Regions from separate parts of the Vibrio sp. VPAP30 genome, predicted to be linked through region 2. Evidence: riboswitches for the same ligand, from Rfam matches in the RefSeq annotation. Region 2 holds a riboswitch; the other holds the start of a gene.
The links. A riboswitch is a leader RNA that binds a small molecule or an ion and turns the genes downstream of it on or off. The one in region 2 is predicted to bind thiamine pyrophosphate.

Region 1: linked by a shared signal. The riboswitch ahead of thiB (thiamine ABC transporter substrate binding subunit) and the one ahead of thiD (bifunctional hydroxymethylpyrimidine kinase/phosphomethylpyrimidine kinase) in region 2 are both predicted to bind thiamine pyrophosphate.

The regions. Positions count from the first base shown of each region.
Region 1 covers NZ_LBLS01000022.1:98,756-106,615, forward strand. Annotated here, with positions in the region: gene thiQ (thiamine ABC transporter ATP-binding protein) at 148-852, opposite strand; gene thiP (thiamine/thiamine pyrophosphate ABC transporter permease ThiP) at 836-2,440, opposite strand; gene thiB (thiamine ABC transporter substrate binding subunit) at 2,450-3,436, opposite strand; TPP riboswitch at 3,504-3,624, opposite strand; gene ZX61_RS09580 (flavin prenyltransferase UbiX) at 3,677-4,300, opposite strand; gene mpl (UDP-N-acetylmuramate:L-alanyl-gamma-D-glutamyl-meso-diaminopimelate ligase) at 4,315-5,667, opposite strand; gene fbp (class 1 fructose-bisphosphatase) at 5,973-6,989, shown strand; gene ZX61_RS09595 (gamma-glutamylcyclotransferase family protein) at 7,233-7,580, opposite strand; gene tamB (autotransporter assembly complex protein TamB) at 7,609-7,860, opposite strand, start outside.
Region 2 covers NZ_LBLS01000026.1:8,790-16,649, forward strand. Annotated here, with positions in the region: gene ZX61_RS24240 (hypothetical protein) at 1-140, shown strand, start outside; gene ZX61_RS10535 (DSD1 family PLP-dependent enzyme) at 187-1,290, opposite strand; gene ZX61_RS10540 (VCBS domain-containing protein) at 1,563-1,940, shown strand; gene ZX61_RS10545 (LysR family transcriptional regulator) at 1,957-2,844, opposite strand; gene ZX61_RS10550 (HDOD domain-containing protein) at 2,940-3,770, opposite strand; TPP riboswitch at 3,926-4,035, shown strand; gene thiD (bifunctional hydroxymethylpyrimidine kinase/phosphomethylpyrimidine kinase) at 4,136-4,966, shown strand; gene tenA (thiaminase II) at 5,054-5,719, shown strand; gene ZX61_RS10565 (GGDEF domain-containing protein) at 5,879-6,841, shown strand; gene ZX61_RS10570 (phosphatase PAP2 family protein) at 6,964-7,731, shown strand.

The sequences.
Region 1 (7,860 bases), on a different contig from region 2:
GTACGAACGAGTTGGGGATCTCTTCAAGCGAGCCGAAGGCTTTCTGAGATTCCCTACTCGCTCCTTCGTCGCTCTATGGAATGACGATTTGTTTCTCGCAAGGCGAAGCCCGAACTCAACTCTCTAAGGGCAAAGTCCGTTCCCTCCTCACTCCCCCGCGCGGACAAAATCACTTAGCGCTTGGTTAGCATGACTCGATGACAGCTGTTCAATGTTATCCGCAACTTCGACTCTGCCATTGGCGACAAAGATAAAATCAGAGGCAATCGCCTTGGCATCACTAATATGATGCGTCACCATTACCACCGTGATCTTTCTATCTTTAGCTAACTTGCTCACCAAACTAAGCATCTCTTCACGCAGAATAGGATCAAGCGCCGAAAAAGGCTCATCAAGCAGCCATATTTTATGTGGTTGAACAAAGCAGCGTGCTAATGCGACTCTTTGCCGCTGCCCACCTGAAAGTTGCTCTGGTAAACGGTCTAGATACGCCTCTACCCCAACTTGCTGCGCTGCTTGTTCTATTACGTTTTGTTGCTGAGCAGTAAGTTTCAACCCCGGATGAAGCCCAAGCCCGATGTTTTGACGCACTGTTAAATGAGCGAATAAGTTATGTTCTTGAAACAGCATTGCGAATGGGCGTTGATGTGGCTCTTTGCCAACAATATTACTGCCTTCAACCTCAATAGAGCCCTTGGTCGGTTCGATAAAACCCGCGACTAAAGCCAATAGGGTCGATTTGCCCGCGCCACTTGGCCCCATCAGGGCAACGATCGACTGCGGTGAAATCGAGGTATCAAAATGAAACAGTTCATTGTGATAGTAGTAATCGACATTACTTAAGGTCAGCATGATTCACCTTCGAGTTGGCTTTTAATAAGGTTTCAATGAGCGTGAAACAGCCGACGCTCAATAGTAATAGAGTTACAGATACTACTGCGGCAGATTCCATTTGATAGCTACCAAGCAGTTGGAATAGGTAAAGTGGCAAGGTGCGAAATTCTTGGCTACCAAACAAAGCAATCGCACTTAAATCACCAATGGCAAACATAAAGCTGATCGCAAAGGCATGAGCCATCGGCTTCTTCAGCGCCTTCCACTCGACCACTTTAAAACGATTCCAACCTTTCATGCCTAAACTGGCACAAACATATTGATATTGCTGCTCGACATGCAGCATAGGCTGAGACAGCGTTTTAATCACATATGGCAGACCCATTAAGGCATTCACGGCTACGACAACCACTAACGCTAAGCTAAATACATCCGTAAATGAACGCAGCAATAGAAACAGTCCGGTGGAAATCACAAGACCGGGTGTGACAAGAATAATGGTGCCAATCAGCTCAATATGATCGGCACTCTTCTCACGGTAGTTAAGGCGCAATCTCCGGCTGGTTAACAAGATGGCAATGCCAGCAATCACCGCAATCACACTTGCCATTGTGGCTACTTTCACTGACGCCCATAGAGCTTGCCAGAACCGCTCATCGGTAAAAACATCAATCGCATAGCTGTTAAGACCACTGAGTAGCACCATCAGTAGCGGCGGTAATACCAGCAACATAGAAAAGGCTATCCACCCCCAATCCCAACACTGAGAAACAAACGAGTCTTTAGACAAGTAAACAATCTGAGTCTGAGAGCCAGAAGTAACAGAAATCGGTTTGGCCAAACGCTGAATAGTCAGTGCCATAACACCGCACAGCATCATCTGCCAGATAGCCAATAGCGCACCAGCTTGGAGATCAAAATCAAACTTAATTGCTTGATAGATTGCCAGTTCAATCGTGGTTGACTTAGGCCCACCGCCGAGTGCCATTACCGTAGCAAAACTGGTGAAACAGAGCATAAACACCAAGCCACTGACATGAGGTAATTGCTGTCGCAACCGAGGCCACTCGATCCAACGAAACTTATCCCAATGCCCCATTCCGAGATGAGCGCACAGTTTATGCTGCTCTTGTGGGATAGAGTCTAGCGCCTGCAACAGTAGTCGGGTCGCATAGGGAAGATTAAAAAACACGTGCGCCAGTAAAATACCATTGAGCCCATATATTGAGAACGGCAACTTGCTATCTAAGCTTTTGAACAGCTCTGCGATCAAACCGCTATTACCATAAATGGCGAGCAAGCCAAACACACCGACCAAGACAGGCAACACTAGTGTCGTAGCAAATAGTTTTAGTAGTAAGGATTTTCCGACAAACCGACGCCGAGAAAGTGCATGTGCGACAGGAACAGCCAAACCAACACTGAGCAAAGTAGAGAAAAAAGATTGATAGAAACTGAATTTAGTGACATGTCGATAGTATGGTTCATGCCATATCTGGCTAATATCCAAAGAAGGCGCATTAACCAGTAAAGCACCGAGCGCAGAAATGACAAAGGTCGCGATTAATATCGCGACCCATAGGCCTATTTTAGGGGTATTACGCAAAAGTTCCCCTTAGAAAGTGAGCGCACTTTGCCATTCACGAACCCAAGACTTACGATTCTCAGCAACTTGATCGGCGCTAAAGGTCAACGCTTTACTTGGCAGAGTCAATGTTTCGAAGCCTTGTGGTAATGCTACATCCGTAACTGGGTACATCCAGTTTCCGGTTGGCATTGCTGATTGAAACTCTTCACTCAGGATGAAATTCATGAACTCATCAGCAAGCTTCTGATTTTTTGAAGCCTTAACTTTTGCTGCCACTTCCACTTGGGTGTAGTGGCCTTCGGCAAAATCAGCCGCAGCGTATTTGTTGTCATTCTCAGCAATCAAATGATAAGCAGGAGATGTGGTGTAAGAAAGCACCAGATCAGATTCACCTTCTAGGAACATAGAATAAGCTTCAGACCAACCTTTGGTCACTGTAACAGTTTTCTTCGCGAGACTCTGCCACGCCTGCGTAACATCATCACCGTAGACTGACTTCATCCACAACATCAAACCTTGTCCAGGTGTCGAAGTACGCGGATCTTGATAGATCACTTTCAGGTCGTCTCGAGATTCCACCAACTCTTTAAGGCTTTGGGGTGGATTCGCCAATTTTTCCTTGTTGTAAACAAACGCGAAATAACCAAAATCGTAAGGAACAAACGTCTTATCCGTCCACCCATTAGGTAGAGTAACCTTGCTGGTATCGACACTATGCTGTGTGAGCAAGCCCGTCTTCTTTGCTTCTGCCATCAGGTTATTATCTAAACCCAAAATGATGTCCGCTTTACTATTGTCACCTTCTAGACGTAAGCGGTTGAGAATAGAAACGCCATCATCCAGCGCAACAAAGTTAATGTCACAATCACAATGTGCTTCAAACGCCTTTTCTACTACCGGGCCAGGTCCCCAGTCGGCAGCAAAAGAGTCATAAGTGTAGATCGTTAAGCTGTTTTGTTCGGCAAAAGATGGAAATGTCGCTAACGTTGCTAGCGCGAGGGTGCTGATTGAAATGGTTCTTAGAGTGTTATTCACTGCTCGCTCTCTCCTTGTATGAGCGGCACAGGGTTGAGAAGCGGATAATCAGTCCAGACTCAATTCCTACGCCAGCATTATCTGGTTCAGGTACACGGGTCCCAAGCAATCGCTTGATCTCAGCTGGACTAACATAAGTTAAGCCAATAGCTCCCCGATGAGTAACGGTCGAATTGTAATAGTTATGTGACTCAATAGCTAGCGCTGTTCACACCTCTGCTAATGATGGGGATCGTAGCCCCAACGCGGCACTAACCCTTGCTCTATTCCTAGGTGGTCAAGAATACGCGCGACCATAAAATCAACCAGATCCTCTATCGATTTAGGTTGATGATAAAAACCTGGTGCAGCAGGCATGATAGTTACGCCCATTTGTGACAACTTGTGCATGTTCTCTAGATGCAGAGTAGAAAATGGGGTCTCACGAACCACTAGCAGCAGTTGGCCGCGCTCTTTCATCACCACGTCTGCAGCACGTTCAATCAGGTTGTCCGACATACCGTGTGCAATCGCTGCAACGCTTCCTGCTGAGCATGGACAGACAACCATCTGTTTCGGCGCAGCAGAGCCAGATGCTACCGGAGAGAACCAGTCATCTTTACCGCATACAATCAGCTTGTCTGGGTCACAGTTAAGGTGCTCGACCAAAGTTTGCTTAGCCGAATCAGGATTGGCGGGCAGTTTGAGTTCATGTTCAGTTGCTAGCACCACTCTCGCCGCTGATGAAACAAGCAGATAAACTTGATAATCAGCAGCCAGTAGGCACTCCAACAGGCGTAAACCATAAGGAGCGCCGGAGGCACCAGTAAAGGCTAAGGTGATGGCTTTTTGTTGCTTGGTCATATTTAAAAACTACACTATTGGGCTAGCTTTGCCAGAAGCTTGTTATGAATTCCTTCGAACCCGCCATTGCTCATTACCAAAATCTGATCACCTGAGCTAGCACTAGCCACAATTTGCTCCACAAGCTCATCGACATTATTGGAGGTTTGCGCGGGTTGGGCACATTGAGCGGCGATCTCTTCCACCGACCAATCTATCGAATCAGGTTGATATAAGAACACCTGATCGGCTTTTTGTAACGACGCGGCCAACGTATCCTTGTGCACACCTCGCTTCATTGTAGCGCTGCGCGGTTCGAGTACCGCGATAATCTTGCTATCGCCGACCTTGTTACGTAATCCACCGAGCGTCAGTTCAATCGCGGTCGGATGATGGGCAAAATCGTCGTAAACCGTGATGCCATTGACCTCACCTTTAAGCTCAAGGCGACGTTTGGTATTGATGAACTTGGCTAACGATTCACAAGCCAGGTCTGGGGTGACACCGACATGACGCGCTGCAGCTATCGCCATCAAAGCGTTATCTACATTGTGATCACCAACTAGGTTCCAACTCACAATACCCACTTGCTCACCTTGGAACAGTACTTTGAACTGCGAGCCATCAATGTTTACTTTCTCCGCCTGCCAGTCACCTTGCTCTCCACTAAACTCGGTTTCACTCCAACAACCGCGCTCAAGTACGTCTTGTAGTGCGCTGTCTTGTTTCGGTGCAAAAACGCGTCCATTGCCCGGTACTGTGCGAACAAGATGATGGAACTGACGTTTTATCGCTTCAAGATCGTCAAAGATGTCGGCATGATCGAACTCTAGGTTGTTCATGACTAAGGTGCGAGGATGGTAGTGGACAAACTTAGAACGCTTATCGAAAAAAGCACTGTCATATTCGTCAGCTTCAACGACAAAGAACATGCTTTCACCAAGACGTGCTGAGATGCCGAAATTACCCAGTACACCACCAACTAAGAAGCCCGGCTTATAGCCACAGTCTTCTAAGATCCACGCCAACATACTGGACGTTGTGGTTTTTCCATGAGTACCAGACACCGCTAATACCCAACGGTCATGAAGTAAGAACTCTTGTAACCACTGCGGACCAGAGGTGTAACGCAGGTTATTATTCAGTACATATTCGACACATGGATTGCCACGGCTCATCGCATTACCAATCACCACTAAGTCTGGCGCAGGGTCGAGTTGCGACGGGTCAAAGCCTTCTATAATTTCAATACCTTGAGATTCGAGTAGAGTACTCATTGGTGGATAAACATTGGCATCACATCCTGTGACTTTATGCCCTAATTGACGTGCTAATACAGCTGCACCACCCATAAAAGTGCCACAGATCCCCAGTATATGAATGTGCATAGAAAAGCCTTGTTCTAAGCGGAAAATATTGTCCTCATTATGGCGACAATATGGCAAAAAGCGAACTACTTTAGCCACCTTCAAACAGAGAAATGACTCACTGATTACGCTTTGCTCACTCTCTGATCTCTCATCGCTGTGAAAACTGTTGAAAGTTTACTAAAAAATTTGAGATCTAAGACAGTTAGTTCATTACCAATAAAAAGATCTAACTTTTACACTTATCTCGGGTAGTCATAAAAGCTCCGTTAGAGAACGAGACGTCCCATTCCCCCTATCTATGAGCGACTTTTAAAGGAAAAACCATGTCTGGAATGCGCACCCTTGGCGAGTTCATTGTTGAAAAGCAAGCGGACTTCCCCCACGCTAGCGGTGATCTATCATCCCTACTCTCTTCAATTCGCCTTGCTGCAAAAATTGTTAACCGCGAAATTAACGCAGCCGGTCTAGGTGATATTACTGGTGCAGTTGGTACTGCAAACGTTCAAGGTGAAGATCAGCAAAAGCTCGATGTCTACGCGAACGATAAATTTAAGGCCGCTCTTGAAGCCCGAGATCAAGTATGTGGTGTTGCCAGTGAAGAAGAAGACGAGGCGGTAGCGTTTAATAAAGAACTCAACAAAAACGCAAAATACGTTGTATTAATGGATCCATTGGATGGTTCTTCTAACATCGACGTTAACGTTTCTGTTGGTACTATTTTCTCGATTTATCGCCGTGTATCACCAATCGGTACGCCGCCAACAGAAGAAGATTTTCTTCAGCCTGGTCACAAGCAAGTTGCCGCAGGCTATGTCATTTACGGCTCTTCAACCATGTTGGTATACACAACAGGTAATGGTGTTAACGGCTTCACATACGACCCTTCATTAGGCACCTTCTGTCTATCACATGAAAACATGATGATTCCACAAGACGGTAGCATCTACTCAATCAACGAAGGTAACTATATTCGCTTCCCTATGGGTGTGAAGAAGTACATCAAGTACTGTCAGGAAAGTGCGCCAAGCGACAATCGTCCATATACTTCACGTTACATTGGCTCTTTGGTAGCAGACTTTCACCGCAACCTGCTGAAAGGGGGTATCTACCTCTACCCAAGCACAGAAAGCCATCCAAACGGTAAGCTGCGCCTGCTATACGAATGTAACCCTATGGCTTACATCATCGAACAAGCAGGTGGTGTCGCGTCTGACGGCGTACAACGCATTATGGATATCAAACCAACAGAACTGCACCAGCGTGTGCCATTCTTTGTTGGTTCGAAAAACATGGTTAAAAAAGTGGAAGAGTTTTTAGAACTCAATCGCGAAGAAAACTAATCTTCCAAAGTAGGAAAGAAAAAGAGTCGCTTAATCGCGACTCTTTTGCGTTTAAAAAGGCTGAAACTGCGATTGAGTGACATCCTGATATATAATGTTGCTTACCATAATGACCAATCGCCTTCCACACTGCTTAACGGGGGTGGTTGCGTGGCACATCCGGCTAACATTAATGCCACTAGAACAAATTGTAATTTCATCGCTCTCTCCTTAGTCAAGTTACCCATTCGCTATCGGTAAGTATTACACCTTTTGGCACCAATCACCGGAGGAGATTAGCGTCTCTAGTTGGTGAGCTTGCTGATAAATGTACATCCAAGCTAAGCCGAAAGGCGTGTCGATTTGCTCACGACGATAGGTTATCGGCACATCTTCCAGTAGGTCTAACTGGCGCAGCGTCTGGTCATTGACCCGATAGACTTCACCATAAATCACGCTATGCCCATCTACTACGGCTGGATAAGCGCCAAGATCATAAAGACTGTAAATGGGAGGCGTCGCATACTTCCCTAACCATTCTGAATGCACCAAGAAATGATGATTACTTTGCCCCTGACGCAATGTGCCATAAACAAATACTAACTGTTGCATGACATCGACTCCTTTCGATGTTTACCGACTAATTGAACTCAAATTGATACAGAAGATCAACGGCGTTGGTCGCGCCAGATAATGCCTCAACATAGAGGTCTTGCATCAAGCGATAGCGCACGGTGAACTCACCGACAGACTCAAAAATACCAACGCCATACTTAACCTTTAAGCCGGGCAAAATATAACCACTTACTGTCACTTGAGAATCATTGCCGGACCCTGCGGTATCAACCTGAAGATCTTGTACCCCAAAGGCTTCGCCAATTTCCCCAACAAC
Region 2 (7,860 bases):
GTTTGGTTGCGTTAGGCGTATTGGTATTCTTCCTCTGCTGGGTCGTTCAGCACGGATTGCCAGTATTGGGCATGAAGCTTGATGAAGATGATCTACTGTTGATTTCTGAGATGTCTGGCGAAGACGTTCTCGAAGCATAATGAAAATATCACCAGAAAAAAGGAGCCGTCGGCTCCTTTTTACGTTTTAGTCTGAGCGACCTCTAGCTGCAATCGGCCAGCGTTCAATCACTTCACCTTGTTTAATGACATGCAAATAGTCGAAGTTATTTAAAGTGGTATCGCAGTGGCTTGGGGTCAACACAAGGGTGCTGCCTATCTTTAGATCTGGGTTGTCATCGAAATGAAGAATGCCATGCTCATCACCACCACATTGATAGCTAATATCAGGATGAGACTCAACGGCTGGCATACCGAGATCAATAGAGAGCGTTTTCATACCTGCATCAATAACTGCACGGTTTTCTGCGGGCATACTAATAACGGTGCTCAGCACCTTCAGCGCCGGAACAAATTGTTGGTTTTGTGTCGGATGCGTTTCATCGCCAATGGAACCGTATGAAGCATCCATAAATAAGTAAGAGCCTGCTTGTATTTCGGTAAATCCCAGCCCTTGATAGGCTTGATAGGTTCCAGTACCTCCACCACTGACAATATCAGGATCTAGTCCGCGAGGTTTCAAATCTGTTTCAATATAGTCAAACAATTCGGTAACGGCTGTGCGCGCCTGAAGTTGACGATGTTCAAAACCTTTAATGAGCTGGAGGTGGCCGCTATAAGCTTGAATACCCGAGTAGTGAACACCAGGTGTGTTCATGATCTGTTCTATCAACGCCAAAAGTTCTCTGCCTACAGGAACGCCGCAACGCTGCTGCCCGCTTTCAACTTCAATTAGAAGTTTGACCGTGATTCCTTTATCCATTGCCAGCTTAGCGATAGCGTTGACATGCTGTGGATGGTCGATTACTTGATAAAGTGTGGCGTCTGGGTACTGGGTGCAAAGGTCTATCAAGCGTTGATATTTTTTTGTACCAGCAATCGGCGTGGTGATAAGAATATCTTGAATCCCCCCTGCCATCATCACTTCTGCTTCACCAAGTTTGGAAGTACAGATTCCTTTTGCACCATATTCAATTTGCTTTTGTGCCAATTGAGGAATTTTGTGCGCCTTAGTATGCGGGCGAAGTGTTAAACCTAGCTGGTCTATCCTTTGTTGCATTGTTACAAGGTTCGACTCGACTGCGTCGATATCAATGAATAATGCCGGAGTGTCAATGTGTTCTAGCTTCATTTTTTTGTCTTTTTTTTATGGAGTGAGGAGACTAACACTTTAAGTTGGAAGCTACGCAAAATGATTGTAAATATTTCGTTGCCAAATTGAGGGTTTCGTCTTGTTTTGCTTCTCATTTTGGGAATGAACGGGAGCAATTTTTCCGTCCAAGATTATCTATTTGAAAACAAGAGATAATATTCATCCTGTTGAGTATTGTTTTCTGGCATGCAGATTGCGTTAGCTATAGATATAGGCTCGCACGGTCGCTGAGTTATCTTAAGGAGAACGTTATGGATTACTTGCATCAAATGACCAATGACGACCATACGGTGAACTCTTTTGTCGCACAGAGTGATTTCTTCCCACTACTTTTTGATTCGGGTAAGTTGCAGATTAGTGGAGAAAATCGTCGATGTGTACGTTTTAATCCTAAAAGCGTCGTGGCAAAAACGGGGACGTTAGGTTCTTTGGTGATTAGCGAATCAGGATATTGGGACTACTCGGTGTACAGCATTAAGACCCAGTATTTAGCTATAGGGGAAAGAAAACTCGAAACTTTTTCTTTGCGCTCGAAAGAAGGCAAACGCTTTACGGTGAATATAGTCCTGATTGGAGCGATAGGTGGCGCTTGGATTGAAGAGTTGGAAACCAACTTTCGTTTTGGTTAGCCTACTTGTTTCGCTACTAACGAAAATGTTTAGTCATCTCGGCTTTGATCGTCTCAAATCTTTTTGGCCGTTGGCGGTAACGTTTCGTTAAGAAATAGAGTGTTTCAACCACTTCATTACAAGGCTCAAATATTGAAATGCGGTCATTTTCTACAAATGTATCGAGAGCGCTTTTGGGCAACACGGTGAAGCCTAACCCATTGGCGACAGGTAGTAAGATTTGGTTCAGCTGATTGATGTAGCCCGTCACAGGAATATCATCAATATTTACTTTCTCTAGCTCGGGTTCACCACATTGCGCAAAGTAAATCGAAAGATAATGATTTGCATCTGGATGTTGAACTAAACCTATTTCCTTCAAGCTAGCTTGTGTTAGCGGCCGAGAGGTATATTTTTTAGGTGACATTAAGCATAGTGGTTCATTGCCTAATCTTTCGGTATCAAATCTCAAATCAGATGGAATATGAGTGACGATACCGATATCCGTCATACCAGACAAAACATCGGCAACAATTTTTTGGTGTGGTGCAGCTTCTAATCTTGGAATGAGTGCAGGATATTTACATTGTAAATTGAGCAGATTCGGATAGAGCAGAAGAGCCAAAGAGCCAGAACAAGAAATCGATACACTACCAGAGAATGGGTCCTCCATATTAAGTGACCTGAGTAGTTCTGACTCTTGACGCTCCATATGCGTCGCGTATTGATAGACTTTACGTCCCGAGTCGGTCACTTCAAAGCTTTTGTTGTGCCTTTCAATTAAGGGATAACCACAAGCCTGTTCGAGCTTTTTGATGTGTTGACTGACACCTGGCTGAGTCATAAACAACTTTTCTGCAGTTTTAGTGAAGTGACCAGTGTCGATCAAAGTCACAAAGGTTTTGAGCCAAGCAGGGTTTATCATCACATCCTCACATAACAAAAATTTATCTAGATTAGTTTATGCGATAACAATAATTTCTGATAGGAAAAAGGCGAGCAGAGGGCTCGCCTATAAAGTTACGCTGCATTGAGATAAGTAGCGAGGTCGCGACCATTCCCTCGGTATTTATCTATAGTCGGGGCAAAGTCAGCTGAAATATGCAAAAGGCGAGAGTCTGGATGTTCGGTTAGATAACGGGATTTTCCTTCATTGCTTTCGAGTTTATCCCAGTCGCGATGAATAGAACGAGCTAAGTGTAGCGTCGTTGCCATCTTAGGTGAGATCTCTGCATCGCGTGGCTCGTCAAAGTTGGCAATTGCGTCAACCATATCGTCAGGAAAATGCCATGATTTGGCTAACTTTGCACCTAGAGTTGGGGCGGTAATATCGAGAATCTCTTCCTGCACAGCAATCGCGCTTTCTCCTTGCTCTGCGCGTTGTGTGATCACTTTTGCCTGCTCAGGTACTAAAGTATGAATCATCAGTTCGCCAATGTTGTGTAGTACCCCTGTGGTAAAAACTTCATTGCTGTCCATCCCCGTCTCAAGCGCGATTTTACTAGCGATAATTGACACTTCGAAAGTTTCCTCCCAATACTTGTCCATGTCTAAGGTTTTGATTCTTGGAAAAGCGCTTGAAAGGACGGACGCAACAACTAAAGTTCTGACTGGGCCAGTCCCGACTCGAAGCAGTGCTTCATTGACTGAAGAAACACTCTTGTTGCCCCCAAAATGAGCCGAGTTGGCGAGGCGGAGTAGTCGAGCGCTAAGAACTTGATCGGTTGATATTTTTTTTGCTAATGCTCTAAAGTCAACCTCGCTGTTATTGACCATATCAAGCAATTCTTGAAGTACTCGTTGGATTCTAGGTAATTCGTTTAAACGAGATAGTAGTGCCTCCTGGCTCATCGCACTCTCCTTTATTCCATGTGAGATTAATTAATATAGTTCACAAAAACTGACTCTTACAAAGATGATCAATCGAATCCATATAGGGAGTTGTTCGATCTGTCTAATAGGGCTAAATAAGTGCTGCAATAATATGAAAATTATTGTTATCATTTACGAAATAGTCGGGGAGCCTACCCTATAGGGAAAGGGCTGAGATCGCGAAGCGAGACCCGTTGAACCTGATTCAGTTAGCACTGACGTAGGGAACTATCTGCATTAATCCAGTAACAATGTTTAGTGTAGTCGTATTCGATGGCTAAGCTCATTCTCTGAGCTTTCTTTCGTGGTCGAGAGTTCCTGTACGTCATGTCGTAGGAGCATCTATGCCACACTCACAAGATTTTACCCCGATCGTATTAACCATAGCTGGCTCTGACAGCGGTGGTGGAGCAGGCATACAGGCTGATATAAAAGCCATGTCGGCGACAGGCAGTTATGCGTGTTCAGTGATCACTGCCATTACCTCGCAAAACACCCAAGGCGTAACCGCTATTCACCCCATCCCGATTGAGCACATTGAAAGCCAATTGGATGCTGTATTTACCGATCTTAATGTTGCTGCAGTCAAAGTGGGCATGCTTGCCGATACCGAGATCATCAAAGTCGTCGCCGCTAAAATCCGACAATATCAACCAAAGCATTTAGTGGTTGACCCTGTTATGGTGGCAACAAGCGGTGATTTACTGTTAGAGCGTTCGGCCATTTCGACATTAAAGCAGGAACTACTGCCGCTTGCCGATTTAATCACACCTAACTTGCCTGAGGGCGCGGCCTTGATAGAGGGAGAAATGCCTCAAGATGAAGATCAAATGGGTGCGATGATCGAGTCTCTACGAACACTTGGCGCCAAGGCAGTACTGCTTAAAGGCGGGCATTTAGAAACAGACCAAAGTAGCGATGACCTCCTTATCCAACAGCAGAGCAGTGAGTTGTTGTGCGCAAAACGAGTGGCAACCAAGAATACCCACGGTACAGGTTGTACGCTTTCGTCGGCCATTGCTTCTTATCTTGCTCAAGGGAACCGCCTGCATAAAGCCGTTTACCTTGGTAAGCAATACATCTCTCAAGCTATCGCTCATGCCGATCAGCTAGAGGTGGGTAACGGGCATGGTCCGGTACACCACTTTTTCTGTGGACATACGAATGTGCGTTAAGGGCATCTGGCTCTACATCGTAACCCTTCATACCCTAGTGATGGTGACACTGAGACAAATCGTCAATTACGTGCGGAAACCTTACACATGAAATACCAAGACATTATCGAAGCCTGTCAGTCCGATTGGCACCAGTACACAGACCACTCCTTTGTTCAGCAACTTTCCAGCGGGTTGTTGCCGCAATCTTGTTTTTTACATTACTTGAAGCAAGACTTTTTGTTTCTAAAACAGTATGCCCGTGCCTACGCGCTAGCTATGTATAAAGCCCGTAGCTTAGAAGAGATGCGCCGAGTGCTCCCAAGTTTTCATGCGTTGTTAGATTCTGAGATAGCACATCATGTGGACTATTGCGACCAGTGGGGGTTAACCGAATCTGACTTAGAAAATGAACCGGAAGATGTCGCTACCGTCGCTTATACACGCTATGTACTAGATGCTGGCATGACAGGAGAGTTAATCGAACTGTATATCGGTTTGGCACCTTGTTCGATTGGTTACGCGGTGATTGGTAAAGCGCTAAGAGAAAGTAAAACCGCGAAGCTAGAAGGGAACCCTTATCAAAGTTGGATTGAGCTATACAGTGGAGAGGAGTTTCAATCTACCGTCGCACGATGGGCAGCTCATCTCAATCAGTTACTAGAAGAGATTGATATCCATAGCCAGCGTGGTCAGAACTTAATTCAAGTGTTTAAAACAGCCACACGTATGGAAGTAGCATTCTGGCAGCAAGGATTAGATGCAAAGCGTTAGGATTTGATTGCAAACGGTGGGGCTTTTAAGGTTATTGTTTTTTTACTTACGGATGGTTGCCCTAAGCAACAGAACTTGAAATATATTGGTCAACTTTCAGACATCTCTAGATTCGGCTGCTAGAATTTTTATTATGTTTCCACAAGTATCTATGATGGCATGCAGGTACCTAATAAACCCAAAAACGAAGCGCAGCGCATTGAGGAGCTTGAACAGCTCGACATTCTAGATACGGAATCTGAAGAACGTTTTGATCGCGTTACTCGCCTAGCAAAAAGGTTATTTGATGTGCCTATCGCTGTGGTGAGCCTTGTCGATAGTGATCGACAGTGGTTTAAGTCTTGTTATGGGATGGATGCGCAACAAACACCTCGTGATATTTCGTTTTGTGGTCATGCTATTCTTGGCACCGAGCCTTTCATCATTTCGGATGCGACCAAAGATGATCGCTTTGCTGACAATCCTCTTGTTGTCGGTGAGCCAGGTATCCGCTTTTACGCAGGCGTTCCTCTTGCCCATCATGATAATACTATGCTCGGTACTTTGTGTGTCATAGATACTAAGCCTCGTCACTTTAACCAAGAGCAAATAAACGACCTCATTGACTTAGCTAAAATCGTTGAGCAGGAGTTAGTGACGCGAGTGACAGCAACGACAGATCCATTAACTCAAATATCTAATCGGCGCGGTTTTTCTTCTTTAGGAGAAAAGTTACTCGACTATTGTCGCTTTGGTGGTTTTCCTGTTTCTCTTGCGTATTTTGATCTAGACAACTTCAAGCAGATTAATGACCAATTTGGTCACCAGCTCGGTGATGAGGCACTCAAGCAGTTTACTCGGCTGTTGGAGTCTTCTTTTAGAGAGTCTGACGTGTACGCGCGCATGGGGGGAGATGAGTTTGTAGTACTGATGTCAGGAACAACAGAGATGGTAGCTCATATTGCCATTGACCGCTTTACTCAATCGGTGGAGAAATTTAACCAAGATTCGACACATCGTTATCAAATAACGTTTAGTGTCGGTGTCGCCTCTTCTAAAGTTTTGAATGACACAACTTTAGAGTCATTAATTGATGTGGCCGACAAACGAATGCTAGAGGTGAAACGTAGCAAGTCTCGTTGAGTTGCGATGCTTAACCGCGTCAATCAACACGAAATTTCATTAAATTGACATTGTATTGATAAAATTTCCACCTTAACTCGACTAAACTTCAGCTCCGGTTTTAGTTGTAGTGAATCCCTATCGTGAAAAACTTCATTCAGAACAAGCGCGAAGGCTTAGCGTTGCTCATTGCTTTTTTGCTCGTTATTGCGCCAATGACACTGTTTGTTAGTCACCTTGACCTATTGGGCAAGGTGTCTGAACTGACGGGATTGAGTTACACCATTCTGACTGATTCCGCAGGTTCAAAGGGGTTTTTAATTACACTAACTCTACTGATACTTTTTACTTGGAAGATAGTGGGCACTAACTCACTAATTCTCAGCAAGATAGTTCAACTAGGCATCATCTTAGCGATTGGGTTTGCAGCGAAAACTGGGCTCAAGCATATGACAGAGAGCCCTCGTCCGTATACAGAGCTTCTTTCACATCAACTCTTGATTCCTCAACCTTCGCATTTTTACAATTTAGATAGCGCACAGAAAGCAGAGGTCATCAATAAGATCTCGAACCAGGTTACTACGTGGAGAACTCGTCACTGGCAAGGGGAAAAAGACTATTCGTTTCCATCTGGGCATACCATATTTGCGGCAATTTGCTTGGCGTTTTTTGGTGGTTTTTTTTGGCAAAGCAAGCATTATGGTTTAGTGGTGTTAGTTGGTGTGTGGGCCATGGGGGTTGCTTACAGTCGTTTGTGGCTAGGCATGCATCGACCGATAGATCTAATCGGCTCGATTCTTTTTGTCGGGCTGGTTTACCTTCTAATGCCTAATCTAGACAAACTTGCCGACAAGGTCTGGTCGATGCTTGAGACTTTGTGGCTAGATAAGGGCAAGCAAGCTAAACGTTAATCTCTAAAGTATATTTTGAATTATTAGTGTTAGATATCAAATTTATCACAGTGTGGGAGGCATAGTTTGCCTCTCTCCCATGACTTTAGATTGGGAAAGTTAGCAAATATCCCTATAGTGGCATTTATC